DNA from 3 places in the Parabacteroides sp. APC149_11_2_Y6 genome. Region 1 is predicted to be linked to each of the others. Evidence: riboswitches for the same ligand, from Rfam matches in the RefSeq annotation. Region 1 holds a riboswitch; each other region holds the start of a gene.
The links. A riboswitch is a leader RNA that binds a small molecule or an ion and turns the genes downstream of it on or off. The one in region 1 is predicted to bind cobalamin.

Region 1 (11,031 bases):
GGAGTTCCTGCAAACGGGAAGAATCGGGGGAGATAACCACCTTCACATGTTTTCCGGTCGGAGCAAGATAACCGTTATCCTTTACGGCAAATCCCTGAGGCGGGAAATCCGTGCCTTTCGGTTCTTTCAGTTTCACTTCGCGGCCGTCTTCTGTTTTCAATGTATCGGTCAACGGGTTGAAACAAAGGTCGCCGGCTATCGTCAGCGCCAGTGTCAGCTCCGGTGAAGCGACAAAAGCATGTGTATTCGGATTCCCGTCCGCACGCTTAGCGAAGTTACGGTTAAAGGAGGTGACGATAGAGTTCTTGCGTGTATTGTCGTCGGTATGGCGTTTCCACTGTCCGATACAAGGGCCACAGGCATTCGCCATGATAGTGGCGCCGATTTTTTCAAAGTCGCCGATGATACCGTCGCGTTCAGCCGTATACCGTATTTGTTCCGAGCCCGGATTAATAATCAGGGGAGAAACTACCGGAATCCTATCCTCACCCGCCTGACGGGCAATGGATACGGCACGGCTTAAATCCTGATAAGAGGAATTGGTACACGAACCGATTAGGCCTACTTCCATCTTACGGGGCCATCCGTTTTCCTTTACCTTGGCGGCAAATTCCGAAATCGGAGTAGCTGCATCCGGAGTGAAAGGACCGTTAATATAAGGTTCCAGTTCGGATAAATCGATCACAATTACGCGGTCGTAATAATCGTCCGGTGTAGCACGGACTTCTTCGTCTGCCATCAGATAATCGGCGATAGCCGTTGCAGAAGCTGCAATCGTATCACGTCCTGTGGCACGCAGGTATTCTGCCATATTCGCATCAAACGGGAACAAAGAAGTGGTAGCCCCAACTTCAGCCCCCATATTGCATATCGTAGCTTTTCCGGTAGCGGACAAAGAAGAAGCGCCCGGACCGAAATATTCGATAATGGCATTTGTCCCACCCTTTACGGTCAGGATACCTGCCAGTTTAAGAATCACATCCTTCGGTGATGCCCAGCCATTCAATTCGCCGGTCAGTTTAACACCGATGAGTTTCGGCATCTTCAGTTCCCATTCCATGCCGGTCATCACATCCACTGCGTCGGCACCACCTACACCGATAGCGACCATACCCAGTCCCCCGGCATTCGGAGTATGAGAATCCGTCCCTACCATCATCCCACCAGGGAATGCATAGTTTTCGAGCACTACCTGATGAATGATACCTGCTCCGGGTTTCCAGAAACCGATACCGTACTTGTCGGAAACGGACTTGAGGAAATCGTATACTTCGCTATTCCCTTTTGTTGCGGTTTCAATATCAGCTTTTGCTCCGATGTTCGCCTGTATCAGGTGGTCGCAATGCACCGTGGCAGGAACAGCCGATTTATCTTTCCCGGCATTCATAAATTGCAGTAATGCCATCTGCGCCGTAGCATCCTGCATAGCCACACGGTCGGGACGGAAATTCACATAATCCGTACCCCGCTTATAAAGCCGGATTTCATTCGCATCATATAAATGTGCATACAGGATTTTTTCGGCCAGTGTCATCGGTCGTCCTATTCTCTTACGGGCTGCATCCACCCGCTTGGGAAAGTTAGCATAAAAACTTTCCAGCATTTCCAAGTCGTACACCATATCTATCTGTTTTTTGTTTGTTCACAATCGCTTTTTGCAAATATATCTTCCCGTAAGCAATAAAGATGTAATATATATGACTTCACGGTATTTTCGTTTTTAACAAAAATAATATTTATATAAACACCTTTTGTTCAATAATTTCTATGGTATGATAGAGGTTATTTATATCGGCGTGTTCATAAATAAAACGTTGTCCGGTGTCATTTTGTTTACAACAGACCGGATGAAATTCAATTTTTTCATATCTTTGCTCCCGCTTCGGTGATATAAACCATATCCGATGGTTTGTATAAAAGGGAATCCGGTTCAAGTCCGGAACAGTGCCCGCTACTGTAAAGCCTATACGATAACGGAGAGTTCTCCAATGCCACTGTCTATCAACGGGAAGGCCGCTCTCCAAAGGCTAAGTCAGGAAACCTGCCAGGCAAAAAGTAATATCATTCTCCCGGGGTCAGGAGGGTTTATTAAAAACACTATTATCTCTTTTTAATGGAAAAAAGATGTCTGCTGGCAGCCTTTGCTATGGGTTGCAGCGTGAATATGCTTTTTGCACAAGTATCTTCACAAAGGAGTATTATCCTACCTCATCAATCAGTCTGCATTATTGATGATGCAAACCTTTGTTTTCGTATGCATCCATATGAACCTCGTTTATGTATATCATATAAATAAGATGAAAGCATATTCAATTAGAAACCATACAAAACAATTCATATGAAGAATCTATTCAAAACTATTTTATTACCCATCTGCTTATTTCTATTCAGTACAATATCCATACACGCAGAAGGCAATTTTATTAAGTCTGACATCTTTGCAACAACAGAACCGGGTGACAAAGTTGCTATTTTAATGGTCCATTTCGGTACTACCCATAGCGATACGAACGAACGGACCATCGAAGCCATCAACAAGAAAATGGCAGAAGCCTTTCCCGGTACGGAAGTCCGTGAAGCCTGGACATCCCGCATTGTTATCTACCGGCTGAAGAAACGTGGTATACAAAAGCAGAATCCGGACGAAGTATTGAAACAATTAAAAGCGGAAGGATACACACACATCATTATCCAGTCGTCCAATATTATCGAAGGCATAGAAATGGAATCCTTGCGCAAGGATATTGCTTTGTGGGAAAAAGAATTCAAAGAAATCAGAATCGGCACACCACTTCTCTACTCTCCCGCCGACTATGAAGCGGTGATTGATGCCATAACCCAAAAAGGAGCAAAAGAAGGAGCTACCCTCCTGGTTGGACATGGTACATATACCCCCGCTACCGCACAATATGCAATGACGGATTATATGTTGAAGGCTAAAGGATTCAACAATTTCATTGTGGGAACAATAGAAGGCTATCCATCATTCGATGATGCTGCCATCCAATTGAAAAAGAGCGGAGTAAAAAAAGTAATGTTAATGCCATTTATGTTCGTTGCCGGCGAGCATGCCAAGAATGACATTGCCGACGACTGGAAAAGCCAACTGGAAGAACAAGGATACCAAGTAACAGTGCTTATGGAAGGGCTTGGAGAAAACCCAGACATACAAAATATATTCATAGAACATGCCCGCTTTGCCGCAAACCACAAATATCTGGAAATTACAGCAAAGAAAAAGGAGTATGCCAAAGGAAAAGAGAAATACGAATAATCGGAGATATCAAATGTATATGAAAAAGAGTATTACCATTTTATTTTTAGCCGCGTTACAACTGACAAACGTATACGCACAACGTCACGATAAAAAAGAATACACGAACTTTGCCGATACGACATTCAATATTAACGAAGTCGTTATACAAAGTTCCGTAAACAAACGGACAGAAGTACTAAAAATGCCCGTTCCCTTGAAAGAGATGCCGATCGCCGTATCGCAGGTATCTCCCCGTTTAATCCAGGATTTGTCCCTGACCACCCTGCAAACGGCCACCCGTTATGCCACAGGTGTAAAACCGATCAACACATACGGTGGTTTCCAGACATTCAAACTGAGGGGATTCTATGACTTTGTACTTATGACCGACGGCGTACGCGACGAACGTCATAACCTGTCACAGTCTGCAACCTCTACCACCACTGCTGCAGTAGAAAAAATAGAAGTGCTGAAAGGCCCGGCATCTGTTTTATATGGTCATTCTGCTTTAGGTGGAGTCATCAACGTCATGAGAAAGCAACCTTCTGCAGAAACACATATCAATGCCGAAGCCGGAGCAGCAAGCTGGGGACGCTACAACGTACAAGTCGGAGGAAGCGGAGCCATCAGCAAAAAACTAAACCTGCGTTTCGATGCATCCATAGCAAACGGGGAAGGATGGCGCAGTTCCTACGACCGTACAGCCAATCTCTATGCAGCACTCGATTACAATATCGACCATCGCAACAAACTGGAATTCAAAGTAGGTGGAAACAACGACTGGTACGGTACGGAAACCGGTATACCTCATGTAAAGAACGACATCTATAACGCTTCCGGTACTAAAATATATAATGCCGGCGACATGCCTCAGGGTATCGATCTGCGCCAGCGTTACAACGACCCCGCCGACTTTCTTACCCACAAAGGTTATAATGCCACAGCCAAATGGAAACATATCATCAACAAAGACTGGAAACTGACCGAATACCTCTCCTACTTTGACGATGATAACGACTATTTCAATACTGAATCCCTGGCATTCCTGACTTCCGAGACACCTAAAAAAGGATATGAAAACTACTATATAAACGGAGACAAGAAAGTATATATCTGCCTCGACTCCATCCGTAGAAATTCGCCTTTACGTTTTGCTTACCACGCGAAAGTATTGCAGAACCAGTTCGACGTAACCGGTAAATTCAAAACCGGAGGAATCGAACACAACATCGTAACCGGATATACCTTCACTTTAATGAACCGGAACGGTTATTCCGCTTCTGTTGGAGCCACAGGTAAAGACGGTTGGGGACCCGGAAAACAGGCTGTCATCTCTACCATCAATCCACTGTTGAACCAAGGTGCTTTTGAAACGAAGTTCTCTTCAAAAACCTATCTGTATGAATATATCCATGGCGTATTCGTCCAGGATTATATCAAATTCATTCCCCAGTTACGTACTTTAATCGGTTTGAGATACGACCGGTACGACCGGTATTATCAGAAAGCGACAACAGATAATAAAGAGGTACTGGAAAAAGGTGACAAATCACACCTGAAGAACAACTCTGTTACCTGGCGTGTCGGTCTGGTGTATGATATCAATGACCAGTTCAACATCTTTGCCTCCGGTACAAACTATTTCAAACCGAGCCGTACCATTGCCAACGATGCGACTATCTACATCAATAATAAAGGAGAACGCATCTATCCGAACGGAGACAATATCTTCGATCCGGAAACAGGTTACCAGTTTGAATTTGGTTCCCACCTCGACCTGGCAAACAGCCTGCAGGTAAACCTTGCAACCTACTATATCCGTAAGAACAATATGGTACAAAGCCTGGGAACCTACGAAGACATGCGAATCTCCGGACAGGTAGGTTCTGCCGATTCCAAAGGTTTGGAACTGGATGTAAACTACAGCCCTGTCAAAGATTTGAGTATCACAGCCGGTTACACATTCAACGTAACAAAATACCGTGAATATGCAACCAACGACTATATGACAAACGACCTGAAAGGCAAATACCACACACAAGCTCCTAAACACATGGCTTACGGATGGGTCTTCTACGATTTCTCCAGCCGGACATTAAACGGACTTTCAGTGGCTGTCGGAGCTGAATACTCATCCAAGGCATTTGCTACGGCGGACAATACGATTGCATACGATCCTTATGCCATCGCCAACCTGATGGCAAAGTATAAATACCGTAAATATCAAATCAAGGTGAACGTGAACAACCTGTTCAATAAAACATACTTCAGAAATGCGGTAAACAGCACACAGTTCATCCCTGAGGAAAAGAGAAATGTATCAGTTACATTAGGATTTTATATCTAAGAAAATGATGAACAGATTCATTATAAAATTACATCGCATACTGGGGACACTCCTCAGTATGCTTTTCCTTATGTGGTTCCTGTCCGGCCTCGTTATGATTTACCACACCTTCCCCCGGTTGTCCGTTTCCCGGAAAATGGAAAAACAAGCCGCACTGGACAACAACCTGCCCTCCTTGCAACAGCTCCTGTCTGCAATAGCTATTCCTTCCGACAGTATCCTGTCACTCAGTGTAGAAAAACAAGCAGGCAAAACAAGTTTTACATTGAAAATAGCAAGCGATGAAATTCGTTGTTACGCCGATAGCAACCGGATTATTCCCTATACAAAAGTCAACCCTGCACAACTTTCCCTTATTGCCGCCCCCTATAGCCAGGGAGAAATTGCATCCGTCGACAGCATAAACGCCATCGACGTATGGATACCTTACCCAAGAATGAAAAAAGACATGCCCGTCTACAAATTCCACTTTGCCAGTGATAAAGAAGAAACACTCTATCTATCTTCCCGGACCGGTGACACCCTCCAGCTTACCGATAAGGACAGCCGTTTCTGGGCATGGCTGGGACCTATCCCCCATTGGGTCTATGTCGTGACATTACGCGATACGAACAATGGGAAAGCATGGGTAAATACCGTACTTTGGTTATCCGGCTTCTGTTGCTTTGCCTGCCTGTTCGGTATCATAGTCGGCATCCGGGTGTATTACAGAAACTGGAAAAGAAGTAAGACAATCGCTTCCCCTTATAAAAAACCTGTTTATAAATGGCATCATATCACCGGTTTCGTATTCGGGCTGTTCGTCCTCACCTGGATGTTCAGCGGATACATGTCCTTACAAAAAGTACCGGAATGGATGATTCCCGTACATCACCAGTCGAAAACAGACACAGACATTCAGGGAGGAATCCTCGACCCTGCCGGCTTTCATTCGGACTACCGGCAACTGGTCCGGTCGTGCGACAGCATCAAACGGATAGAATGGGTCCGCATAGGCAACCGGCCCTTGTATAAAGTATATACAGACAATACCACCCGCCTGATGACAGTATCCGGTTCATATCCCCGGCTATTCACACTCGACAAAGACTTCTGCAAGAAGCTGGTGCAAGCAATCCACCCGGAAAATAATTTATCTGCCGAAGAAATTACAGCATACGATAACCATTATATCTCCCGGAAGAAAGCACTCCCCCTACCCGTCTATCGTGTACAAGTGGACAACAAAGACCGGAGTGCCTATTACATCGAACCCCAAACCGGAAACACCCGCTATTACAATAACAATACACGTATGCGTCATTTTCTCTATATGGGATTGCATACACTCTATTTCCCCTGGATGGCCAACCATACCCTTCTCTGGAGTATAATGGTCTGGATACTAATGACAGGCGGAACCATATGCTCGGCAACCGGTGTATGGCTTGGATTTAAATACATCAAAAGAAAATCAAGAAGAAAGAAGAGACAAGAATAAATTATATCTTTGACTTAAATATCAACAACAATGAGTAAAGGAAAAATAATAGTAGCCGGAATCGGTCCCGGCAGTGAGGCAGACATAACTCCGGCTGTTTTATCCGCTATCAAGCAATCGGATATTATTGTCGGCTATAAATACTATTTCCGTTTTATACAAGACATCCTTCGTCCCGGTACACAATGTATCGATACCGGTATGAAACGGGAAAAGGCCCGTGCAGAACAAGCATATAACCTGGCATCGGAAGGAAATACAGTAACCGTTATCAGTTCGGGAGACGCCGGTATCTACGGCATGGCCCCGCTGATTTATGAAATGAAACGGGAAAAAGGAACCGACATGGAAATCGAAGTACTTCCCGGTATCAGCGCCTTCCAGAAGGCAGCCTCCCTGCTGGGTGCTCCTATCGGCCACGACTTCTGCGTCATTTCCTTATCAGACCTGATGACTCCCTGGGAACGTATCGAACAACGTATCAAAGCGGCTGCTATGGCGGACTTCGTCACAGCCGTCTACAATCCCAAAAGTGAAGGACGTTACTGGCAACTCTACCGCTTAAAAGAATTGTTCCTTGCCGAACGTTCCCCCGAAACCCCGGTCGGTTATGTACGGCAAGCCGGACGTGAAGAACAGGAAGTACAGATCACTACCCTCGGGGAATTTGACCCGGAGCAAATAGATATGTTTACCGTCATCCTTATCGGTAACTCCCAGTCTTACCGTTTTGGAGAAACAATCATTACCCCGCGCGGCTACTATCGGGATACACAACCTTCGGATGCGGATGGTTCCCTGCGCAAGGGACAGCATATCATGATACAGAGTTTCCGTACCATCGAGAAAGAACTTAAAAACAAAGAAATCCCGCTCGATAAGAAATGGGCCTTACTGCATGCCATCCATACAACGGCCGATTTCGATATGGAAAATATTCTTTGCATAGATGACAATGCGGTCAGTTCCCTTTACGACAAATTTGTCTCCGGGACCTGCCGGACGATTATTACAGACGTTACGATGGCAGCCTCCGGTATCCGTAAAGGCGCTTTGCAGCGAATGGGTATCTCCGTTAAATGTTACCTGGGAGACGAAAGTACCGAAGCACTTGCCGCCTCCAAAGGCATCACCCGTACCCAGGCTGGCATACGTCTGGCAGTAGAAGAGCATCCCGATGCCCTGTATGTATTCGGGAACGCCCCTACCGCATTGATGGAACTCTGTGATTTGATCCGCAAAGGGAAAGCCCGGCCAAGCGGTATCATTGCCGCTCCCGTCGGTTTTGTACATGTACAGGAATCAAAACATATGGTAAAGCCCTTTACCTCCATCCCCAAACTGATAGTGGAAGGACGGAAAGGCGGCAGCAACCTGGCGGCAACCCTGGTAAACTCCATCCTTTGTTATAACGATGCCGAACAATTAAAACCGGGACGGGACGTATGATACATTTCCATATAATAGGACTGGACGACAACCAGACACCCCGGTTTCCGGAAGAAATACAGGACCTTATCAAACAACATACGGTCTTTTCCGGAGGCTTGCGGCAGCATGAAATCGTTATGCCGCTCTTGCCCGCCAACGCCGTATGGATTGACATCAAAGCCCCGTTAGATAACGTGTTCGAACAATACGCTTCCTTTGAAGGAAAAGACATCGTAGTGTTTGCCTCCGGCGACCCGTTGTTCTTCGGCTTTGCCTCCACCATCCGGAAAAGGATGCCGGATGCTTCCTTGCAGATATTCCCGGCATTCAGTTCCCTGCAGTTGCTTGCCCACAGGCTCCAACTGCCTTATCAGGAGATGCACGCCGTTTCGGTGACAGGACGTTCCTGGCATGAAATGGACCGGGCTTTTATCGAAAACGCTCCACTGGTCGGTCTGCTGACCGACCACGTCCATACCCCCGCTGCCATTGCATCCAGAATGCTGGAATATAATTTCAGCCGGTATCAGATGTATATCGGTACTCATTTAGGTAACCGGGAAAAAGAACAGATATTCCGTATCTCCTCCCTTTCCGAAATTGCAGAAACGACATTCGATACCCCGAATTGCATACTGCTCCAACGTATATCCGGACACGAACAATACAGGCCGGCAGCCGGCATACCGGACAGTTCCTTTATCCATCTGGACGGACGGGAGAAAATGATTACCAAATCACCGGTACGCCTGCTCGACCTGAGTGTACTGCAACTACACCGGAGCAGTTGTTTCTGGGATATCGGCTGCTGTACCGGCTCCGTTTCCATCGAAGCCAAAAGACAATATCCCCATTTGCATATCCATGCCTTTGAAATACGGGAAGCCTGTAAAGAAATTGTAGAAAAGAATTGCAGGCGGTTCTCCGCTCCGGGTATCGACCTGCACATAGGGGATTTCCTGAAAGAAGATATCAGCAAGCTGCCGCCTCCCGATGCCGTCTTTATCGGCGGACATGGCGGAAAACTGAAAGAGATAGTCAAAAAGGTAGCCGGCAAAATGAAAGCAGGCGGTACCCTCGTCTTCAATTCTGTTTCAGCCGAAAGCTATGCTTTGTTTACAGAAGCTATCAGGGAAAACGGTTTCCCGCATCCTGTGGAAACGCATATCACGGTAGACTCCTATAACCCGATTTGTATCATCCGTACAATAAAAGAAGAAAAATGAATCCTATACAATCCCTGGCCGTCATCATCGTATCGGCGGACAGCATGCCATTGGCATACAAAATAAAAGAACAGTATCCGGCAGCAGAACTCTATAGCAAGAACGGAGAAGACGGAACCCTGCCCGTTATTTCATTTGAAGAAACAACCAAAGAACTGTTTCCCCGGACAAACGCCATCCTGTTCATCGGAGCAATGGGTATCTGTGTACGCAGCATTGCCCCTTATATAGACAGTAAATATACCGACCCTGCCGTTATTTGTATCGACAGTACCGGCAAATTCGTCATCCCGGTTCTATCCGGTCATATCGGCGGAGCCAACGAGTTCAGCCTCGAACTTGCCCGGTTACTCAAAGCCGAAGCCATCGTCACCACCCGGAGCGACAATACCGGCCTTTGGGCGCTCGACACTTTGGGAGGAACCTACAACTGGAAAAGTTTCATTTATGAGCAACCTGTTACAAAAGGGACAGACCCGCTTGCTTTTTATACGGAACTCATCTCCGGCAGTACGGACAATAAACCCAAAGTGATGAATGCCTGTATCACGGACTTCGTCAACCGCAAACCTTTTGCCCTACTGATAGAAACGGAAGACGAAGGGACAGCCTATCTTCAGGATACCTGCCCGGAACATGTCGAAATCTTCCATACGGCAGATACTATCGACGATAAAAAATACGCGTGGGTCATCACCATAAGCCCGTTCATTCATACATTCGAGACTCCGGTACTGGCATTCGTACCCCGGATACTTACCCTCGGAGCCGGATGTAAAAAAGGACTGGACGGTTCATTCGATGTCTTCTTCCGCCAGATAATGGATACCTGTATGCTACAAGCCATCCATCCGGCAGCAATAGCCTCCGTTGCTTCCATCGACCTGAAAAAAGAAGAGAACATCTTATTGCAACTGGCAGAGAAACTGCAAGTGCCTTTCCAAACTTATCCGGCAGAAGAACTTGCCCGCATGGATATTCCTAATCCGTCCGAAAAGGTAGCGGAAGTAACAGGTTCTTCCAGCGTTTCCGAAGCTGCGGCATGTTATGCAGCCGCCAACGGCAGGCTACTGGTTGGCAAACAAAAAGGGAAGTTAGGCGACTGCAACGACTTCACCTATGCCATCGCTATCCCTGAAAAGAGAGGCCATATTGAAATCGTAGGAGCCGGACCGGGCGACCCCGAACTTATTTCCATCCGTGGACGCCGTATGTTGGAAAAGGCAGACCTTATCCTGTATGCAGGCAGTCTTGTCCCGAAAGAACTGACATTCTGTGCCAAGAAAAGTGC
Region 2 (11,031 bases), 2.5 Mb from region 1:
GTCATCTCTTTTGCCTGATTGTATTTGACAAGCCAGATGTCGGCATGTATGGCTTTGTCCAGAACTGTTTCAAATGCCAGCGGGGTGCTTCCTGCTCCTGGTAAATCATTAAAGAGATAATCTGCACCTGCATCGCGGTACAGGTTTGCTATATAACTGGAGCCACTGGGGGTATACCAGGAAGAACCGAATTTCTTTTCGGAGATAACGGTAGGCCTGGGAATGTCTTTTTTTACCAGATTTTTCAGTTCCAGATAACTTTGTTCCGTAGCGCGGAATATTGAATCCGCCCTCTTCTCTTTACCGAACAGCATGCCGTAAAAACGTATCCATTCGGTGCGTCCTAACGGTTGGGACTCCATGTAATCGGCTCCTTCAATAATGGGTATACCCAATTTCTCGACCGGACCGTAGCTGCTGTTTTGGAAAGGAGAGACGATAACCAACTCAACGCCTTGGTCTATCATCTTTTCCACATTCGGTGCTGTAGCCTCTCCCATATCGGCAATCCGTCCGTTCTTCAGCCCTTCCTGAATGGCAGGGGTGTCCATATAGCGCGGTTCACAAACACCTATAATCTTGTCGGTTTCTCCAAGCTGGTCGATAATGGCCGCATGAACAGAGGTATATACGACTATGTTTTGTATAGGTATTTGTACAACTGTGCCTTTGGGGAGGTTCGTCGGAACAGGCTTCTTACGGTCAACCAGCAAATAGCGTTGTAAAAGCCGGGTACTGTCCCAAGGGTCATGTATCTCTACTGAAGTATAATTTTCGAAGTGTTGGGTGGAGAAGCCTTGGGCATAGCGGATGGTGTCGGATGAAAATGCTTCACCATGAGAAGAACTCTGTTTCGTATGACAACTACATACGAAACAGAGTAAAAAGAGAAAAGAAAGAATCCTTTTCATATTTATTTTACAAACAAAGCTTTAACCGGATTCAGACCGACAGAATATTGATATTGTTTCTTTCCACTGGCATTAAAGAAATAAATATCCCCATTGGTTTTATAATCGGACTCAGTGATATAGATATATCCGGTAGAAGGTTCAACACCGATTTTATACGGTTTAGCAATGGTTGTTCCATCTGTAATAAAATTATTGCTGATAACTTTTTCGTTGGTTGCGTCGTAGCAGATATATGAAATTGTCTGGTTCCAGTTTGCATCGTATTGTGAATGCAGAATATATAATTTATCACCTGTAGATGCCAGTTCTGTTGCCTTAGTCTCAGTAATTACGGATACTTCATCTTTTTGTGTATCGATACGCTGGAATGTATTAGGTATATCTCCGTAATTACCTAAAGAAACCACATATACATCTCCCTGATTATCTGTTACAACATTGGCTGGATTAGTAACAACTTCAATCTTTTTTATTTCTGTAAAAGAAGATAAATCGATGACGGAAACAGTTTTGTCGTATCCTACAGGAGTATTATAGTCCATACCTCCGGAATTTGCCACATATAATTTATTATTAGCAACAACTAATTGTTCAGGATTACGTCCTACTTTTACTTTATTTTCAATCTCTAATGTTGCAGTATCCAGACGTGCCACATAGCCATCGAATAAGGATACATATATTTTCCCTTCATAAGAGGTCATATAGCGAGGTTGCAGAGCTGCGTCCCCACTTGATTTTATTTGTTTAATAGACTCGCCTGTTTCATCCAGAACTTCAATCGTATTTGAGCCATATACAGCTATATATAATTTTGAGCCGTATTTGATTATGTCGTTGGCAGTATCACCTAAACCTCTGTTATTGATTGTTTTGAATGCATCAACATCTATTTTGGCTGTAGACATGTTGTAGTAGGATAATCCGGAATTATTATTTCCGTTATTTCCACTGTTTAGGAAAATGAAACCATTTAGTTTTTCTACGGAATCATCGTCATCTGGAATATCATTGTTTTTCTCACATCCAGTGAAAGAGAATAATGTCAGTGCACAAAGTGCGGACATAAAAAGGAATGTTCTTTTTTTCATTTTATTTCTGTTTTTACTATTAATATGTTACACTCAAACTGAGGCGCCAGGAGCGGCCGGGCATCGGATAATATTGAATAATATCGTATGTTTTGTTTGTAAGGTTTAGTATTTCACCCTGTAGACGAAGCGTGCATTTCTTTAGAGTAAAACTTCGATTCGCAGAAATGCTGTGTTCTATATAAGATTTAATTAAATTGCTTTCGATATTTTGAGGTAATGCATATCTGTCTCCTGCAGCTACCAATGTATAAGAAATATTTACCCATGGGTTTTCTACAGATGCGGATACGGAACCCGAATGACGTGGTGTATAAGGTATTTGGTCCTTATAATTTTTTTCTTGGGGGTCCGTAAGATCGATGGCATGTTGGAAGCTGTATGCCGATGACAGGATTAATGAGATTTTAGAAGTTATAGGAATCTCTGAACTCAGATTGACATCCAGCCCTTTGATATCAACTTCGCCCATATTCATCATTTTCCAGATATACATATTGGGGATAGCAACTATTTTGTCGTGTATTTTATTATAATACCCATCGGCAGACAAGCTGAATGAACGTATGAATGAACCGATTTCACCACTCCATGTCATTCCGATATTATATTGAGTTGCACGTTCCGGTTTCAGATTGGTATTTCCCATTCGCAGGTAATATAAATCCGTAAATGTCGGTACCCGGAAAATATCTTTGTAAGAGGCGCGGATACGGAATGCCTGTCCTGCAAAGGGGCGCCAGGATAGGCTTACTGCCGGAGAAAGTCGTTTACGGTCTTCCGGACGGTCTCCATGTTTTACCTGATCGGTGATGTAAGTACCTAATAAACTCGCCGTAGCTGTAAGAATGGGGCTCTTATATTGTGCTGCAACTGCCGTAAGTGACGTCAGGCGTTTGGGGAGAGGCGAGTCTATAAAATTATTCTCAAGCGTATTACGTGCAATATCCGTATTCAATGTAAAAGACAGATATTGCAAAGGCGTATATAAAATGCCTGCGGAACCATAGTATTCGTTTTGTGTGTTCAGGTCTTCCTGCATTCCTCCTGAATACTTATCATTGATATCCCTGTATTTACTGAATGAGTAGTTATATTTAATACTGGCCTGGAATTTGAGGAAATCAGTAAACTGATTGTCATAATGAAATTGAGTGAAAAAGTTTTTGTCCCATAGCCTTTCTTTGGCATTGTCGTTGTAAAGAATGACAGAACCTGGGAGTCCACGTTCAGAGTTATAATAGTATACCTTCCCTTTTAAATTCCCTCCTTTTCCAAAATCACCAAATACATTTGCTTCGAGGCGTAACGCATAAGTATCACTATTCTTACGGATTTCTTTTGTTATTTCTTTTCCGTTAATCAGCGTAAAAGGGTAATCACCTTTGGCACTGAGCCAGTCTGCATATAAAGTCGTAGCCCATTTATTTCCTATTTTCTGGTCATAACGGATTGCCGGATTAAACAGCCCGAAAGAGCCTCCTTTAATTTTTGCAAAAAGGTTGTATGATTTATCCTGAAATCTGGGCCTACTTGTCTTTATACTCAGCGCCCCTGCCGATGCATACATTCTTGCTGTCTGGAAGATATCGTCGGATTGCCCGATGGATAGGGATACCATTTCTACATTATCCAGAGAAAATCGGCTGATGTCCACTTGCCCGCTTTGGGCATCGGTGATGGTTACGCCGTCATAGCTGACAGCCGTATGTTTGGCTCCAAGGCTACGAACGGAGACAGTCTTTAAACCTCCGATACCGCCATAGTCCTGCACTGTAACACCGGAAAAACGTTTTACAGCTTCCGATAAATCCTGCACGCCAAGTCTTTCAATACTGTTGCGGTTCATTATTTGCAGGGGAGTGGTTTCGCGCATTACAGACGGACGCGATTTACCGACAACCTCGACATCCTTCAGTTGATAGGTCTTAGTCGTGTCGACTTGGGCATGTAAAAACATAATGCCATTAAGCCAGAATAATAGCAGGCTTAAAATCTTCTTGATGTACGTATTCTGCATAATTATCGATTTATCAACCTCTTCACCCGAGAGATTGTATAAAGGATTATGGCAGGTTTTCTGGCTTGTTCTCCCTTATTTCGGCTACCTTCCCAACTTAATAGCTGGCAGTGGACAAGTGACAGTTATACTGAACTTTCCATTTGTTGGCTATTTGTCAGTGGCAACGAGTTTTGCCGGGGTTTCAGAACTTACAGCTACGGGTACAGCGCCGTACTTTCAACGGCTTCCCTTTTACTAACAGACCGTGGAAACGGTACTGTTACACCATAATCTGCGTGCAAAGATATAATTCTTTTGAACATAAAAAAAGGGTATCCGGAAAAACCGGATACCCCACAGGTGTATTTGTTAAGGATTCATCAAGTAGAGTATCTATTCAATTGTTTTATTTCCTGTCTTTATCAAAACCAGTTGCTTTGGACCAGTCATAATTGTTTTTGAATGCGGTATTTATCTGATTTAAACCCGGAGTATTCCGGAGTATCGGCAAATAAAAAGACAGGCCGCTTCCATAATCCGCTATTCTTATAAGTTCTTCTTGCTCTGAAATATCTCCCGGAACAAAGTAAAATTGTATGATTGCTTTGTCTATTGCGTTTTTAAATGTGTTTTTTAAATCTTCATTTTCTGATAGGAAATATAACCCACTTATATCCAGTAAAATAGACTCGTAGTAATCAACGAGATTTTTATTTTCATTAAGAGTATGACGCATTTCGTCATAACTCATATTTATACTTTCCAGTAGCTTGGAGGTTGCGGTTGCCAGATTTTCCAATTCGGATGTTTTTGTTATGGCAACGGTAAATCCATCGAAAGTATTTTTATTCTTATTAGTACTATAGTCTGTAGCGCTTAGCTTGGCAGCTTTGTACAAGTCTGCATGTGGTTTAGTATATAGATACGGGATAATTGTTTCATAGGGATATCCGTATCCGGGAAGAGGGAGAGCCGAAGCCATTATGTAGTCGCATTTATTCCGTAGCTGGTAAACGCTTTCGGCATTGGACATATTACAGGCATGGAAAATAATAAAATCATATTTTACAGGAAGTATTTTTGCCAGGTCTGCAATTTCCAGTGTACTTCCATAACGGTCCGGACCTGCTATACCTTTGGTTTCGCTGTCATTTTTTATTCCGGGTAACCAACCATTGCCGTGTGCTCCGATTATCAATCCTTGTGACTCTGCCGGATAGAGAGTGACGACGTCACTCAAGACAGTCTGCATTACATTCGGATTTCCGGCATCTTGATCTTCGTAGGTTTTGACTACTTTGCTGACGATCATGTCTGTCGTATCGTGCGTGATTTCCAATAATACCGGCTGACCGAATTGGGTTAAATGGTTGGAATTATCAAGATATACTAATAGGGTTCCATCTATATCATCATCCCAGCCTTTTTCCATTTGGTTTACAGTCTCTTCCAGCGCATACCATAAACTCATATCTCCTACCAGATATGCTAAAACAGTACGATTCGTTTTTGCATGTGGTCTGGCTTCATTCGGATCTATGGGAGGTACATCGGGAGCATCCTCTTTGCTACAATTTGTAAATCCAACGGCAAATAGCAATAATAATAAAAAGTAGAACTTTTTCATCTTTGTTTTTAAATAGTTGTTATTTCGAAACAAAAGTATCATTTGCAAAGATGAGATAGTGGATAAATTGTCACATTTTGGGTCCGTATCGTCACTATATTTTTTGAAAAACAACCTTTTAAAAGGATAGTTTATTATATGACAAGCTGTTAGAATTAGCTGTAATTGTTTTAGAACGGATATCCAATGGCAAAGTGAAGTCCCAGTCCATCCTTAAATTTGGGAATGTTGTAATATCCTTTTTTGCCGGTTTCATAGGGAACATGAATACCGATACCCAAATCCAGGCGGAGAACAATAAAGGTCAGGTCATATCGTATACCGACTCCTGTTCCCAGTGCCAGGTCTTTGAAAAAGTCTTTCAGTTCAAATTGTCCGCCCGGACGGTTTTCATCTTCACGGATTAGCCAGATATTGCCACTATCCAAAAATACAGCCCCGTGCAGGTCTCCTAAAATGGGGAAACGGTATTCCAGGTTCGCTTCGAATTTCAGGTCTCCGGTTTGGTCCAGGTAGCCGTATTGTGTATCGTTAGGATGATAACTTCCGGGACCAAGGGTGCGGACTGTAAAGGCACGGATACTGTTGGCTCCTCCTATATAGAATTGTTCGCCGTAGGGAGTTATATCCGAGTTTCCATAACTGTAGGCTGCCCCTGCCATTAAACGTCCTACCAGATGCTGCCTGTTTCCCAGATAGTAATTATAACGGATTTCACTGGTCAACTTTACGAACTGTGCAAACTTATTCCCGAACAGCGTTTTGTTCTTTTCGTTGAACTTGCTTCCCGTAAGGGCATAAATCCCCCCGATTATGTTACCAGCCTGCGTGATAGAGGTCTGCCACCAGATATGATTCTTTTTACTGGTGATAGGAGAATCGTCGTAGGTATAGGTATATCCCATTGCGGGAATAAACTGGTTTTCCAAACTTAAGCCCAATGCCCTGTTTACATTTATGATAGAGTCAAATTCTGCGGTAGTACGTTGCAACAACGAATAAGTCAGTTTGAATGGAGTTACGGAATGCTGGCTGGTTGCCGAAGGTTGGAAATCGTAAGATGCACTTCCTCCGAATGCCAGCATCTTGAAAAATTTGGCACGGTTCAGTTGGTCAATATAGATACGGAAAGAGGTACTGGAAGGATATTTCGTATCCCCCTTTACCAGTTTTGGGAAAAGGACCTGTGGGAATGTCAGCGTTGTGTTCACTCCTAATTCCCAACTGTTGATTGTAGAACTGTTGCCGACAACGTGACTTCCTGTTTGCCATTCATAAGAACCGCGCAACCGGACATTGAAAGTTTCGCCTCCGCCAAACACATTACGTTTGGTGACACTGAAAATAGCGCCCGGACCTAATTGCCCGTTGCTTTTGGAGGTTACGTTCAGTTCTAATTCACCATCCAGCGGAAGGTCGTATACCGTATTGATTTTTAGATTCAGTGTATCGCAGCGGCGTGAAGTATCCTTCGGGGTATATTGCATTTCCGAATATCGGAAGACTCCCAGGCGCGAAAAACCGGTCTGCGTTTTCTCCTGTTGTTGTTGCGAATAAAATTCACCCGGGCGGAACTTTATCCGGTTGTAAAGAACCTTGGGACGTACCCTGAGTTTTCCCTCATAATAAATGGTCAGGTCTTTATAACGAACGGAGTCGGTGGGCATTTCATAATCGAAGCCATTCAGATAGACGGAAACGTCACCTATTTTCCAGGGGCGTAATACGGTGCGGGGTAATCCCGGTTTTGTAGAAATACGTAAAGCGACCTTGCCCGGATTTAGTAAAGTGTCTGCCTGATAGGTAATAAAATCAGGACGGAAATAGTAATATCCGTTATTACGGAGCAGGGAAGATATACGTTGTCTTTCCGCCTCCAGTTTTGTAACATTGAAATTATCGCCGATATTTAAAAGCCTGTCTCCTATATTTTTTTGTATCAATGTATCGACCCGGTGACGTAATCTAACATAAGCGATACTGTCGTAAGTATACGGCTGGTTCATTTCGACTTTGTAAGTGATTTTTGCCTTTTTCGGATTCTTAGGGTCTGGATCTATCTGATAGGAAGTCGCTCCATTGAAATATCCATATTCACGAAGCAGATTATAGGCGACCTTGGTTCTTACCTCCGGATTGACCGTATTGATATATATAGGCTTACTCGCCAGTTTCTTGAATATCCATTGCCCGATTTTACCTTTTTTATTTACGAAAGCATTATATACCCACAGTCCGAACGGGAAAGGAATACGGATGGAAGAACTTCCCAATAATGCATTATTAGGCGGGTAAGAAAGTGCCGCTTCGACTTCCGACAGCGCCTCTTCTCCTTCCGGGGTGATGTCTTGATTTTCGACCTCAATCTTTTTAATACCCGTATAGAGCACTTCGTTTTCGGGCAGATTCTTGGTAGTGGAGCAGGACATGAGGAATGCTAACAAAAATGATAGCACTAAACATCCTATATGATATATGTATCTTTCTTTTTTCATTTTGTCTCTTCTGTCTTTTCTTCCTTAACCGGTTTTACCTTGTTCTTTTTAAAAATAAACAGTTCACGGAGATGGCGCATTTTCTTACGGAGTACGATACCGGCACCTGTTTCCGTGATTACCCCTTCCAATAAACTTTCATAGTTTTTGTTGTGGAAGAGTTTGATATACCGGGTGCCGCTGCCATCCAAACGATATTCGATGGATACATTATCGATGAACGGCTGTGTCTGTCCCTGTTGATTGGCATTTTGCCCGGTAGAGATACGTCCGCCGAGAATAATGCTGATACGGTCGTTGTAGAACCGTTTGGCAAAACGGAATGAGAAGTCTGTTCTTGAACCTCCTCCGGCTGTTCCGTTTTCATCATATTGTTCCATACCAAGGGATATATCCACCGATTTAAGTGCGCTACCGGCAATATTGTTAATTTCGCTTTGCAGGAAGCTGTTCAGGGCGGACCCCATATCGAGGCTCGGCTTCTTGGATGTGGAATTTTTATCGTTTACATTCAGGTACATGCCTGTAACAAGCATGGTCACTGCGATTTGTGCCCGTTCGCTTTCACCCAGTTTGGCTAATTCCTGTTGCATGCTTTGGTCTTCAGGAGCGGAAATAATAAATTGAAGTTGCAGGTTTTCAAGCGTTTCTTTGATAGCAACTCCCACATTGAAAGTTACAAGACGTGCCGGTTGTTCTCCTATCGTGACGGATGCCCTTACCCGTTCCGTTGCCGTCAGGTTCATCATCGGGTCCATCGGGTTGCCGCTCCATTGCACATAGCTTCCGGATTGTATATTAAATTCTTTCAGCGGGATAATCGGCAGGGCATATTTTACCGTTCCGCCGGACAGGGTGTATCGCCCGTTTAATATCATGTCTCCTTGTGTTGTGTACTGGAAAGACAAATCTCCTCCGCCTTCCAGTTGTATACGGCTGGATTCGTCCGGGGTAATATCTGCATTCAAACGGACCGACTGGTCGATATGGATTGTCATCAACATATCCAGCCCGCCGATGGGCAGAGGCGACTCAGGCCTGCGTGTACGGGTAATTAATGTATCGGAGAAGTCCACAAAAGTAACCAGGTCGGCAAGCCGGTCTTGTGCCGTAAGCGGGGATTCCTGCATGACATAGGTCACATTCGTTCCTCCCAGGAGTTCCAGTTCTCCGCGCATCATCAAGGTGCTGAGTGGCCCTTTCAACGTAGAGTTCAGGTTGACAAGCAGTTTCCCATATACCATGCTTTCCTTCGTCTTTTTTGTATTCAGCAATTGCATTTCGTGGGCGGTCAGACGCAGGTCGGCAAGCATTTTTGCCGGATCATGGAAGTCGATAGTTCCGTCTATGACAAAAGGATTCGTGGTAGAGGTATAGATACTGTAATTATCGAAATCCATCAGGTTATCTTTGACTTTAATTTCTTTGGGGTCGAAATTGAAAGAAGTTCCGACAGCTGTAACGTACACTGCCGCACTGTCTAACCGCATATTACCATTTACTTTCGGTAGCTTGCTGGAACCGGTAATCTCCATTTCTCCCTGTAGCTTACCGCTCAGTTTAGCCATATTGTCGGGAATGAACGGGTTGACCATTTCCAGAGGAAGGTCGGTAATGTTGATGTTCCCATCTATATGGTCTTGTTTTCCGGCTGTGTAGTGAGCCATGATGGAAGCCACTTCATTCTGGTCGCGGAATAAGTGCATATCCACCTGGTGATTGTTTTTTCCCGTAGGCAAATATACCGTATTGAACATAAGCTCTCCGACCCTTCCTCCATCATAGAACAGGCTGTCTATATAAGCGTCGGCTACTACCAGGAAATTACTGTCGGACGGGGCATATTGCAGGTCGGCATTCAGCAGCCCCCGCATAGCAGGCAAGTCCGGGAAACTCTTGGAGATCAGATTCAGGTCGATTTGAGATAACTCGGCATGAAGTTCTTCCATTTTTCCATCTTCCGGCAAAGAGTGTATCCAGAGGGAAGAGTTCTCCAATCCGGAAAATCGCACGTTGGCGGCAATATCTTTTATATTTTTGTACAGGATATAATTATCCGGATTTAGCTGGAATGGACGGAATACGAGGATCGGGTCTTCGGGGAACAGGTGCAGGCGGAAACCTTCCCGTTCCTTATCAGCACGCAATCCGATATGTATACCGGTATTGCCTTGCCCGTCGGTATAGCGAAGTTCCGCATCGGCAAATGTACTTCGTATTTTTCCGGTAAGCCCGGCCGTAAACGGAGATTGCTTGCGGAATCTTGTTTTTACCACTCTTGCGTCATATAGTAGTCCGAGAGAGTCTTCGTGCATTTTGAAGCAAATGGTATCTATACGTGTGGTATCCTGCATTAACGAAAAGAGGTCGGCATCCATTTGGAATCCGTCTTCCGGAGAAGTAGATGCAATTACTTGCAGGTTATTGAATGTGATGTTCTCTTCCTGAAGGATGTTGTAAATAGGATTGTCTTTCCCTGCTGTAATCCGCAGATCCATATCCGGCATTAACGGACGGAATGACGGCAGGTCGATGATCGAATCCCTTTCGAGTTGCTGGTTTATGTTATTATTGATTTTCGTGAATTTATCAGCCAGTGTTTCAATATCCGTGTTTCCTGTCAAAACAATGCCTAAATCTCCGGCATGGAAAGATACCCGTGTCGTGTCTACCGTACTTTGGGCATGTAAGGTAAGTGTTTTCGGACGGAATTTCCCGGTATTTGTAATTAATTCCCAGTTACCCAGCGTAACATCTATCAGGTTGTTTTTCCCCATATCCGTTTTAGCCTCGGAGAACAGTTGGAAAGAGGTTGCCAGCGAATCTGTCATCAGATGCATACCATATAAATCGAGATTATCCACGTCTGCAATCAGCATCGCTTTGATTTCTTTCTTTAGCA
Region 3 (11,031 bases), 2.3 Mb from region 1:
ACAAATCTGCTTGCAAAGCAAACCAGTTAACAAACTCATACTGTACAGGTATGCCAACGGTAAAACCTCCAAGGGCATCGTAATTCCTGTCGTAGGCATATCCGGATGCCGTAGACAGGCTGTTGTGTGTATAACCGGCTTGTACGCCAACTTTCCATTGTGCCGAAGCAGTGGAAATATGGAAGGCAAATAATATAAAAGCCATCCATTTTAAGTAAGTCATTCGATTTTTCATATTAAAAAATATAAGTGAGTGTATTTGTTACGAAGTTTTTCAAATTGGTTATGTCTTATGGTTGTGTTCTTTTGGGAAGAAAAGGACTGTCAAAATTAGTTTTGACAGTCCTTTAGAATTGAAATGTTTGCTATTTTACTTTTTTACAGATTATTGTTTGATTGTCAATTGTAAGTGTAAGTATATTATCCTTTAAGGCATAGTGTCCGATAGGTCCTTTTTTAAAGATAATACGCTTTCCGTCCATAGTATATGTATCAGTTTCTGAACTTATGAGTTTATACTTATCCGATTCAGGGATATATATTTCAATTTTGAATGAACCATTTGAATCAAAAGTTACTACAACTTTCCCAGAAGCATCAATGGCCTCCCAGGAACCGACAAGTTCCGGATCAATCCTTGTTTTTTCATCTTCATCATCTTTTGAGCAGGAAGAGAATAGCATCATTGGTAGCATTACCAACATAATCATTAAAATCTTTTTCATTGTTATATTTTTAATAAAAGCAAGTGAATTTCAATGTGAAGGCTGAGTTATTCAGCGAAACATTATTTTTCCCAATTGCTTGGTAGTCATAACCGATAGAAAGTCCTAATGCTTCCCCATTATCTTTCAGGTTATAAGCATAACCAATATTAGGAGAAAAGTATAAACCTGTGAATGATGTATTAAGGTAATCAGACTCTGTAAATCCATAACCGATTTTAGCAAGTACAAACGGAGTAAACCCTTTTGTTGATTTCAACCGATACCAGCCTGAAGCAAGTATCTGATGGGTGTAAACTGAATTTGCCTGAAACAAAGGATCATAAGCATGGATTCCATAACCAATACCAATATTCGCTTTGGGATTAAACCTGTAGCCAATAATTTGGGCTTGTACTCCAAGATAGCTTGCACTTTCATCTCCTAAGGCAAATCCCCATCCCAATTGTCCTTCACTAAAAAAAGTGATTCCTTTTTCTTTTTGTGCATTTACATGCATGCATCCAACCAATGTAACTAATGTACATAAGCAAAATATAAATAGTTTTCTTTTCATTTTAAGTAGAATAAAGTTTGTATCGAATAAGTAATATAGCTATTGATTTTCAATATATATCCCCTCCTATTAATACTTTATTGGAAGGGAGTATATGTAAACAATACACTACTTTGTTTCGTTTCAGGTACGTTGTTAAATACAAACAATAAATTGCTGTTTCTCAGCTTGAAAGTGAAATTTACAACAGCTCCTTTGTTTTGCATGAAGATTTCATCCATTTCTTTGAGTGGTTCGAGATCAGAAGTTTTCAACCATTCATCGAAAAGTGTTTGACAGCGGTCTTCGTTCTCAGTAAACCAGAAGCGTTTTTCAGAATCTTCAGTTCCCCCGGCCTTCAACACATTCTTGTAGATTTGCCCCATTAGGCGTGCAGGAACGGCAGTGGATTGTGTATATTTTTCTATTTCAGACACTTCTGATAGTTTGCCGTCCTGGTATTCATAAACTACTCCCGATTGGGAGGAACTCACGAAAATTGTTCCAGCAAAGGATGTTTTAATATCCTTACCTCCATATGTCAGAAGTGTGTCGGTCTCTTCTTCCGGAGTCTTTCCCAGTAGGTTGAGTTTCGTCTCATCTTTGGTTTCACCCCAAAAGGAGTTTCGTATATCGCAGGGAATCACTTTTACTGTATTGGACACTGTGTCTTGGCGGGTATTTTTTCCGTCGGCATCAGGATAAGTAAACTTATAGTCTACTATTGCGCTAACTATGTAGGTCCCTGCTGCGTTGAAGCAATAAGTGGTTTTCAACAAATTATCTGTTTGCTGGATTTTTACCGGTGTAGTAACATTTTCGTTCGGCTCCACGGCAAAATTCGGTTTCCATAACTCCACTCCTTCAGGTTTTGGGGGTATCTTGAAGGAGATTCCTACCGGCTGTCCTACTCCGATATTATTTCGGTCGAAGGTTATTTCTCCTGTTAGTTGGGGAACATTGACTACTGGTTGGTCTTCATTATCATTGTTACAAGCGGTGAAGGTGGTTGCAATACTTCCTACCGCAAATAGGAAAAGGAAGTTTTTGTGGAAAAATTCTTTTACTTTCATGATTACTTAATATTAATTGTGATGTTTTTTAATTGTTCGAGACAGTATACATAAGATTTTAGTAGGGATATTAATTTTCTACTGAAGATAACTTGCGCTTTCATCTCCTAAGGAAAATCCCATCCCAATTGTCCTTCACTAAAAAAAGTGATTCCTTTTTCTTTTTGTGCACTGGCTTGTATGCATCCGGCCAATGCAACCAATGTGCATAAGCACCAAGTAAATAATTGTCTTTTCATTTTAAATAAGCTTAAATTTGTAATATGTTTGTTATTGTTATAATATGAAATCATCCCATTTTATTGAATTTGAAAATATTTTATCTGTTTTACCCTATCGTGTATTTTGTGTAATGGATGTTTTTGATGGAGTATAATGATAATATTGCATTTTTTCAATCTTTGTTGTATTCTTATAAAGACTAAAAAAACGTTCGTTTATCTTAGTCGTATTATTAAAAATTAATTATCGAGTGAGGTGGATTATTCAAAAGTCAAATTATTTGATAATCTTGATGTTATTGTTTGGTTGTTTTAAAAAAGGGGATTATCTTTGCAAACAGAAACGATGAGATAATGACTAAAATAAACGAACGTTTTTTTAGTCATTTGTTTTTATGTATTTTCCTGATATTTAGTAATTTATATCTTTCCTTGTCTGGCGGACCGATATATCTACTCCCAGAAGGACTTTTTGTACGCATACCTCAAATAGCTGCTCACAAATAGTGAAATAAATTTATCTCTTATCTTCTTTGTCGTTACCTTTGTAACATTACAGTAATGCATTATGAAGAAGATAAATTGTTTTATTCCTTATATCTCCCAGGCACAGGCGGATGCCACTATCAAGCTGTTGAAAAGCGAGCCTTGTATAAACAAGATCTATTTGTTATCCCGGATTCCCGGTTCGGAAGTGCCGGATGAATGTGAGCTGCTGAACATTGAAAATATAAATGCCTCTACTTCTTTCAGGACGATTGCTGCCCATGCGGATACAGCCTATACATTATTATATACAAAGTATACAACACTGGAACCCGGACAATTTGCTTTGGAGCGGATGATTGCCATAGCTGGCGATACAAAAGCCGGAATGCTGTATGCCGACCATTATCAGGTAAACGAAGGTCAATATAAACCATCTCCGGTGATTGATTATCAAAAAGGTAGCCTGCGTGACGACTTTAATTTCGGTTCCATACTATTATTCAATTCTGCCGTTTTGAAACAAGCGGTAGCTGCAATGGATACGGATTATCATTTTGCCGGGTTGTATGACCTGCGTTTACGTGTCTCCGAACTGTCTGAACTGGTACACATAAATGAGTACCTTTATTCGGAAGTGGCGGATGATACGCGTAAGAGCGGAGAGAAGCTGTTCGATTACGTTGACCCGAAAAACCGGGCGGTACAGATAGAAATGGAAACGGTATGTACCGCATACCTCAAACGTGTAGGAGGCTATCTGCCTCCGGTCTTCGAGCCCATCACTTTCGATGCCGGCAAATTTGAATACGAGGCATCCGTTATTATCCCGGTACGCAACCGTATACGAACCATAGAAGATGCAATCCGTTCGGTGCTTACCCAACAGGCAGATTTTAAATTTAATCTGATCATCATAGATAATCATTCAACGGACGGGACATCCGAAGCCATAGAGAAATATACTTCGGATGAACGGGTGATTCATATCATACCGGACCGGGAAGATTTGGGGATAGGCGGTTGCTGGAATACCGGCGTGCATCATCCGGCTTGTGGAAAATTTGCCGTGCAGTTGGACAGCGACGATGTATACAGCGGTCCCGATACTTTGCAAAAGATTGTGGATGCCTTTTATGAACAGAATTGTGCAATGGTGGTAGGTACTTACCGGATGACGGATTTCCGGATGAATGAAATTCCACCGGGTATTATCGACCATAAAGAATGGACACCGGATAACGGGCGTAATAATGCATTGCGTATCAACGGGCTGGGGGCACCGCGAGCTTTTTATACTCCGGTATTGCGTCGTATCAACCTGCCGAATACCAGTTATGGTGAGGATTATGCGTTAGGTCTGCGTATTTCCCGGAACTGGCAGATTGGACGTGTGTATGATGTGCTTTATCTCTGTCGTCGCTGGGAAGATAATTCCGATGCCGCACTCGATATTGTGAAAATGAATAACTATAATACTTATAAGGATCGTATTCGTACCTGGGAACTTCAGGCACGGATGCTCTTAAATCAATAAAACGTATGAATGAATTACAACAGCAGGTTGAAGACTTACGCCGGTACCAGTTATCCGACTGGAAATTAGCCAGTGATAATTATGTCGCATTGGGACAGACGCAAACCCGCATGTTTGAAGTGAATGATTTCCACATTATCTTACAATTTAATCCGGAACGAATACGTTCTTCTGCTGCTAAAATAGATGCGGCTTCTTTACAAAAGCGTCCTTGTTTCTTTTGTAACCGCCCGGAAGAGCAGCAGAGTATCCCTTACCGTGATTCTTTCAGAATACTGGTCAATCCGTATCCTATATTTGAGAAACATCTCACAGTGCCGGCTCTTTGGCACGACAAACAGCAGATTTTGCCTTATTATGAAGAGATGCTTTCTTTGGCAGCCGATTTCCCTGATTATGTGATTTTTTATAATGGTCCTAAATGTGGGGCTTCTGCTCCGGACCATATGCATTTTCAGGCAGTGGGAGCAGGTTCTTTGCCGATTGAATGGAATTGGACGAAAGCTCTCAAGGAAATTGTTTGGAGAGGGGAGGCAACCATGCTTTATGCATTGGATAATTATCTGTGTCCTGTGTTTATGCTGGCTTCCAGCCGTTGGGATGAGGCGGTTAAAGCATTTGAAATGTTGTATGCCCAACTGGAAATAAAAGAAGGGGATTATGAACCGATGATGAATGTCGTAACCTGGATGGAAGAAGATGTATGGTATTCGTTTATTTTCCCTCGTAAGGAGTTGCGTCCGTCTTGCTTCTATGCCGCAGAACCGGATAATATCCTGATTAGCCCGGCAACCGTAGAGATGGCCGGTTTTTTTGTTGCCCCATTGGAAAAGGATTTTCAGAAGATAACCGCTAAAGACCTTGAATGTATATTGAAAGAAGTTGCGATTACAAAAGAACAAAAAGATGAAATAGTCCGTAAAATAAAAGCGTTATGAAATATAAACCCACATTGAATAAAACCATTTCCCCTTGGTACTGGGTGCCATCCTTGTATTTTGCCCAAGGAATACCTTATGTGGCAGTAATGATAATAGCCGTGCTGATGTATAAACAGATGGGATTGTCTAATACCGATATCGCCCTGTATACCAGTTGGCTTAATCTGCCCTGGGTGATTAAACCTTTGTGGAGCCCGTTTATCGATTTGCTGAAAACGAAGCGTTGGTGGATTGTTACCATGCAGTTAGTGATAGGTGCAGGTTTGGCGGCAGTGGCATTTTCCATCCCTACTCCGTTTTTCTTTCAGGCTACCTTGGCGGCATTCTGGTTGCTGGCATTCAGTTCGGCAACGCATGATATAGCGGCGGATGGTTTTTATATGCTGGCGTTGGATTCGCACGAACAGGCATTCTTTGTAGGGATACGCAGCACCTTCTACCGCATAGCAACTATCGCAGGGCAGGGGTTGCTTGTTATTTTTGTCGGTTTCTTACTGAACAGGACAAATGATTTATCATTCACCTGGTCTGTTGCCTTTTTTATACTGACTGCTATCTTTCTGGCTTTATTTGTATATCATTTTTTTATTTTACCTGTGCCGGATACAGACAAGCCGAACCGCTCGGTAAAAGCCTCTTCTATTTTCAACGATTTTATTGGAACATTTATCTCTTTTTTTAAAAAGAAACAAGCATTGGCTGGTATTCTGTTTATGTTGTTGTACCGTTTTCCGGAAGCTCAGTTGGCTAAATTAGTCATTCCTTTTCTGGTAGACCCACGTGAATCCGGTGGTCTGGGATTGACAACTGTAGAGATTGGATTTGCTTATGGCACCGTGGGAACTATCGGTCTGGTGCTGGGGGGGATTTTAGGAGGTATTGCAGCAGCTACAGGAGGATTGAAAAAATGGCTCTGGCCGATGGCTTTGGCAATTACGTTGCCGGACGCCGTATTTATTTATTTGAGTATGGCTTTGCCGGAAAACCTGCTGATAGTCAACGTTTGTGTGTTTATCGAACAGTTTGGATATGGCTTTGGCTTTGCCGCTTATATGCTTTTCCTGATTTATTACTCTGATGGGGAATATAAAACGGCACATTATGCCATTTGTACGGCTTTCATGGCTATGGGATTGATGCTTCCCGGCATGATTTCCGGTTGGTTGCAGGAACACTTGGGCTATGTAAATTTTTTCTGGTGGGTAATGGCTTGCTGTATTGTCACTCTGTTGGTTACCTCTTTTCTGAAAATTGACCCTGAATTTGGAAAAAAGAGTAAAAAAGAACAGGCAGATTAAATATACCGGAAATAAATTTCTATATTTGTGCATGCATTGTTCCTGATTCGCTTTCTGCGGAAAAGGATTAAAAGGGAATCGGGTGGAAATCCCGGACAGTCCCGCTGCTGTGAACTTCATTAACGGATTGGGCAACACTTAAAGCCACTGACGTAGGAGTTGACAATGGACAAATGAGAAAAGACAGATATGACTGTCAATTATCAACTGTCAACTGTCAACTGAAAAGTTGGGAAGGCGTCCATTCCGGAAGTAAGTCAGAAGACCTGCAAGGCATATTTTTCGACGGCTTCGAGGAAAGGCCGGAAGAGAACAAATGATGTCTTCACAACAGCTTCAGTTATTCTTTTTATTCCAGTTTTCCCATAAGCCAAATGATTCGTTTTTAATTATTTTGCCATAATAATTAGGAAAAGAAGCATGAATCGACTTACGGGATGAGCTCCGTAAAGAGGTTCATGCTTTCCTTTTGTATCGATTGAACACTTGTATACCAATATTTGTTTTTTATCTGAAAAGTGCGTTTATTTGTATCACATTAATTAAGAAAATGAAAATGAAGAAAATTTATTGTCTTATACTACTTGCCGCAATGGCATTAGTAGCCATACCGGCAAAATCCCAGATAAGATTTGGTATCAAGGGTGGCGTGAATATTTCATCGGTTCACTTTAATGCAAGTGTTGTAGACCGTGGAAATGTAACAGGTTTCAATATCGGTCCGATGGCTGAAATCATGGTTCCGATAGCCGGACTGGGTTTCGATGGTGCTATCCTGTATTCCCAGAAAGGTGTCGGATTGAAGAATTCAAATAATGAAAATGTAAAGAATGATTATATTGATGTGCCTGTAAACGTGAAATGGAAATTCGGTTTGCCTATCATCAAAGGATATTTTTCTGCCGGTCCGTATGTAAGTTTCCGTGTCGGCGGCGAGAAGTTCTGGGATTTGGGCTCTGCTGTTGGCGACCAGTTGAAAGCGCATACTTTTGGTGCAGGTTTGAACTTTGGCGCCGGTGTGGAAGTTGTTAAACATGTACAGGTCGGATTTAACTATGCTTTAGGCTTGACCGACGATTATAGTGCTTCCAAGCTAAACCTGAATGGAAAGAACCGTGGTTGGTCAATCACAGCGGCTATCCTGTTTTGAAACGAGGAATTTATTTAAAATCTATATGCGAAGGGGCCGGGAGCATTTTCTCAGCCCCTTTCTTTTTTATCTTCTTTTCTTCCCTGTATTTCTGCGGAAGAGAATCGTTCCCTGTATCCTAAAGGAGTAAAACCTGTATGCTTCTTGAAGAGAGCCGTAAAATAAGTCGCATCTTCATATCCTATTTTGTAAGAAATCTCCTTGACGCTGAGAGAGGAATTTAACAGTAGGTTTTTAGCTTTCTGTAGTCGTAGTTCCAAGATAAAGTGGGTAGGGGAGACATTCGTGTATTCTTTAAAAAGTTTCCTGAACCAGGAATATCCCATATTCACTTGCTGTGCCACTTCTTTCGGTGATATTCCGGTCAGATAGTTTTCCCTCATAATAATACGTGCCTGGCCGATTCGTTTCAGGATAATATCATTAGTGAAAAATTGGTTGGAATTATAATAGAGAGTCATCCCCAAAATAAGGTTTCCGATTCCGGCTACTGCTTGCTGGGAGGTGGTATGTTCGGAAATCGCCAATTCCATTGCCTGGTTGTATAACTGGATAATGTCTTCCCGTAGTCCGATATTATAGATAAACTGCTTTGTGCTAAAAAATCCGTTATTAAATCTTGCATCTATATTCGGTCCGTGCATGCCGATCCAATACTCCTGCCATCCGGTTTGTTTATCCGGAAAGTAACTATGCCAGGTGTAAGGCGGTATTATCAGCATATCGCCGGCTGCGATTGGAATGTTTTCATTTTGGGAGATAAAGCAAGTACCTTTTCCCCGTGATATGTAAATGAGCTGGTAATTGTCAAGTATCCGCCCGTTTTGAGGGGTGAAATAATAGTCTTCGGGATGTCCTACCTTGGGAGGGTAAGTTGTGTAATCTTTAGGAATTTCAGCTTGTCCTACATTATCGACAATCAATCCCCAAAGTAAATCTCTTTCACTGCTGACAAGATATTTGAATAGGTTCTTATTTTTCATATGATGGTACCAGACATTTGTAGAGACATCTGCAAATATAGGCAAATCAACGGATAAAATGATACTGTCAGAAAATCATGTATAAAAAACAAACTTTTATGCTTTATTGAAAAGTAAAATGTGGAATTTTGCTATTTGGATTGTAAAACTACTTATATAATATTGTTTTGTTATGGGTTTATTAAAGAAGATGGCGGTTTCTGTTCTTTTCACAGCATTGTTTGCACCTGTGTATTCCCAGAAACTTCCGGCAAAGTCAGATTTTAAACACACCAGGGGGGATCTCTATAAAATTTTTGCTGAACCTGAAAGTAAGTACCGTCCCTATGTCAGATGGTGGTGGAATGGCACGCGGGTAGATGAGAAAGAAATACTGCGTGAACTGGATTTGATGAAGCAAATAGGCATAGGCGGTGTCGAGATAAATTCGATCCGTTACCCGGGAGATGTGGATACTTTGGGATATGCCGAACGCCCTTATCTGAGTGATGAGTGGGCGAACAGCATTCGCTTTGCAGCAGAAGCCTGTAAGGAACGGGGACTGGTCTGCGATATGATTGGCGGTTCCGGCTGGCCCTTTGGCGGCGAATTTCTTCCACCGGATAAACAGTTGCAGATGCTGACTGTTGAAACTATCGATATCGACGGTGGAAGCAACGGGAAAGTATTCTCCATTGCCCGCGATGAAATTCTGAAGCGGTCGAATCCACCGATTATGTCGTCAAATCCACATCCACGGAAAGAACTGGTGTATCTCAGGTTACTGCCTAAACATGTGGAACAGTTTACCGAGGGTGTCTATTTTGATAAACTGGTTTCAAACGAACAGATATCATTGAATGTCCCTGCCGGTGAATATGTGTTGTATTGCTTCATTAAGTTTGCAGGTTACATGGACGTTATCGAAGGGGCTCCAGGGGCAAGAGGACCGGTTCTTAACCATTTCGATAAAGAGGCGGTGAAGTTCTACCTGAACAGGCTCTCGGAAAAGATACATTTTAATTCGCCCGGGATGAAAGGCAAAATCCGGGCTGCATTTGTAGATAGTTTTGAACTTGAAGGCGCAAACTGGAGTGATGCCTTGTTGGATGAGTTCGAACGCCGGTACGGTTATTCGTTAATACCCTATTTGCCTTATGTAATACGTAAAATCGGTCACATGGGCGATCCGCTTCCTGAAAAATACGGGAGCAAGTTTTCTGCGCAGGTGACGGAAAATGTGGTTAACCGGGTTCGGAATGATTTCGAACGGTTCCAGATTGAGCTTTTTAAAAAGAATTTTATAGATACCTTGAATGAATGGTGCCATTCCAATGGCCTGCAATCCAGAGTACAAGCCTACGGCAGGGCATTGCATCCATTGGAATCGGCTATGTTTATCGACATCCCGGAATGTGAAACATGGATGCGCGATAATATGGGAAAAGAATTGGATGACCGGAATTCCTATTCCGGACGTGCGCACAGTATGGTCAACAAATTTGTTGCGTCCGGTTCTTTATTGGCCGGCAACGGGGTGGTAAGCTGTGAAGAAATGACAAACGTCGTATATATTTTCCAAACAACCCTGGAAGAAATAAAGGTTGCCGGGGATATGAGCAATATATCAGGTGTGAACCAGTCCATATTGCATGGTTTCAACTACAGTCCCAAAGAGGCGCCGTTCCCCGGATGGATTAAATATGGAACTTATTTCAGTGAAAATAATACTTGGTGGCCTTATTTGCGTAACTGGCTCGACTATAAAGCCCGTCTTTCCGCTCTTATGCAGAATAGCGTACAGCAGGCGGATATAGCCATCTTGCCTCCATTGGAAGATATGTGGTCGACGCTTGGACAGCAGCGTGACCCGTTCCCTCAAAAATGGCATCCTGCATATGCACATGATTTATGGGAGAACTTGCATGAGAATGGCAATGGTTGCGATTATGTAAGTGAACATGTCATCCAGCAAAGCACTGTAAAGAACGGACAACTGGCTTTTGGTCCGAGAGCTTATAAAACATTGTTGCTCATGGAAGTGGAAAGTCTCGACCCTCAAACAGCCGGGAAGTTGGAGGACTTTGTAAAGAAAGGGGGTAA

Region 2: it holds a riboswitch for cobalamin, as region 1 does, so the genes downstream of both, ACGE0T_RS00310 (TonB-dependent receptor plug domain-containing protein) here and ACGE0T_RS11670 (sirohydrochlorin cobaltochelatase) in region 1, are expected to answer to the same signal.
Region 3: it holds a riboswitch for cobalamin, as region 1 does, so the genes downstream of both, ACGE0T_RS01955 (porin family protein) here and ACGE0T_RS11670 (sirohydrochlorin cobaltochelatase) in region 1, are expected to answer to the same signal.

Annotation. Positions count from the first base shown of each region.
Region 1 covers NZ_CP173709.1:2,795,282-2,806,312, forward strand. The annotation lists gene ACGE0T_RS11665 (aconitate hydratase) at 1-1,621, opposite strand, end outside; cobalamin riboswitch at 1,867-2,063, shown strand; gene ACGE0T_RS11670 (sirohydrochlorin cobaltochelatase) at 2,339-3,274, shown strand; gene ACGE0T_RS11675 (TonB-dependent receptor) at 3,294-5,603, shown strand; gene ACGE0T_RS11680 (PepSY domain-containing protein) at 5,608-7,083, shown strand; gene cobJ (precorrin-3B C(17)-methyltransferase) at 7,114-8,532, shown strand; gene cbiE (precorrin-6y C5,15-methyltransferase (decarboxylating) subunit CbiE) at 8,529-9,740, shown strand; gene cobM (precorrin-4 C(11)-methyltransferase) at 9,737-11,031, shown strand, end outside.
Region 2 covers NZ_CP173709.1:84,040-95,070, forward strand. The annotation lists gene ACGE0T_RS00300 (ABC transporter substrate-binding protein) at 1-911, opposite strand, end outside; gene ACGE0T_RS00305 (YncE family protein) at 914-2,005, opposite strand; gene ACGE0T_RS00310 (TonB-dependent receptor plug domain-containing protein) at 2,025-4,025, opposite strand; cobalamin riboswitch at 4,059-4,312, opposite strand; gene ACGE0T_RS00315 (clostripain-related cysteine peptidase) at 4,414-5,634, opposite strand; gene tamL (translocation and assembly module lipoprotein TamL) at 5,805-8,129, opposite strand; gene ACGE0T_RS00325 (translocation/assembly module TamB domain-containing protein) at 8,126-11,031, opposite strand, start outside.
Region 3 covers NZ_CP173709.1:458,424-469,454, forward strand. The annotation lists gene ACGE0T_RS01915 (porin family protein) at 1-205, opposite strand, end outside; gene ACGE0T_RS01920 (hypothetical protein) at 366-725, opposite strand; gene ACGE0T_RS01925 (hypothetical protein) at 736-1,281, opposite strand; gene ACGE0T_RS01930 (hypothetical protein) at 1,359-2,333, opposite strand; gene ACGE0T_RS01935 (hypothetical protein) at 2,441-2,572, opposite strand; gene ACGE0T_RS01940 (glycosyltransferase family 2 protein) at 3,120-4,577, shown strand; gene ACGE0T_RS01945 (DUF4922 domain-containing protein) at 4,583-5,515, shown strand; gene ACGE0T_RS01950 (MFS transporter) at 5,512-6,816, shown strand; cobalamin riboswitch at 6,836-7,104, shown strand; gene ACGE0T_RS01955 (porin family protein) at 7,373-7,966, shown strand; gene ACGE0T_RS01960 (AraC family transcriptional regulator) at 8,017-8,949, opposite strand; gene ACGE0T_RS01965 (glycosyl hydrolase) at 9,122-11,031, shown strand, end outside.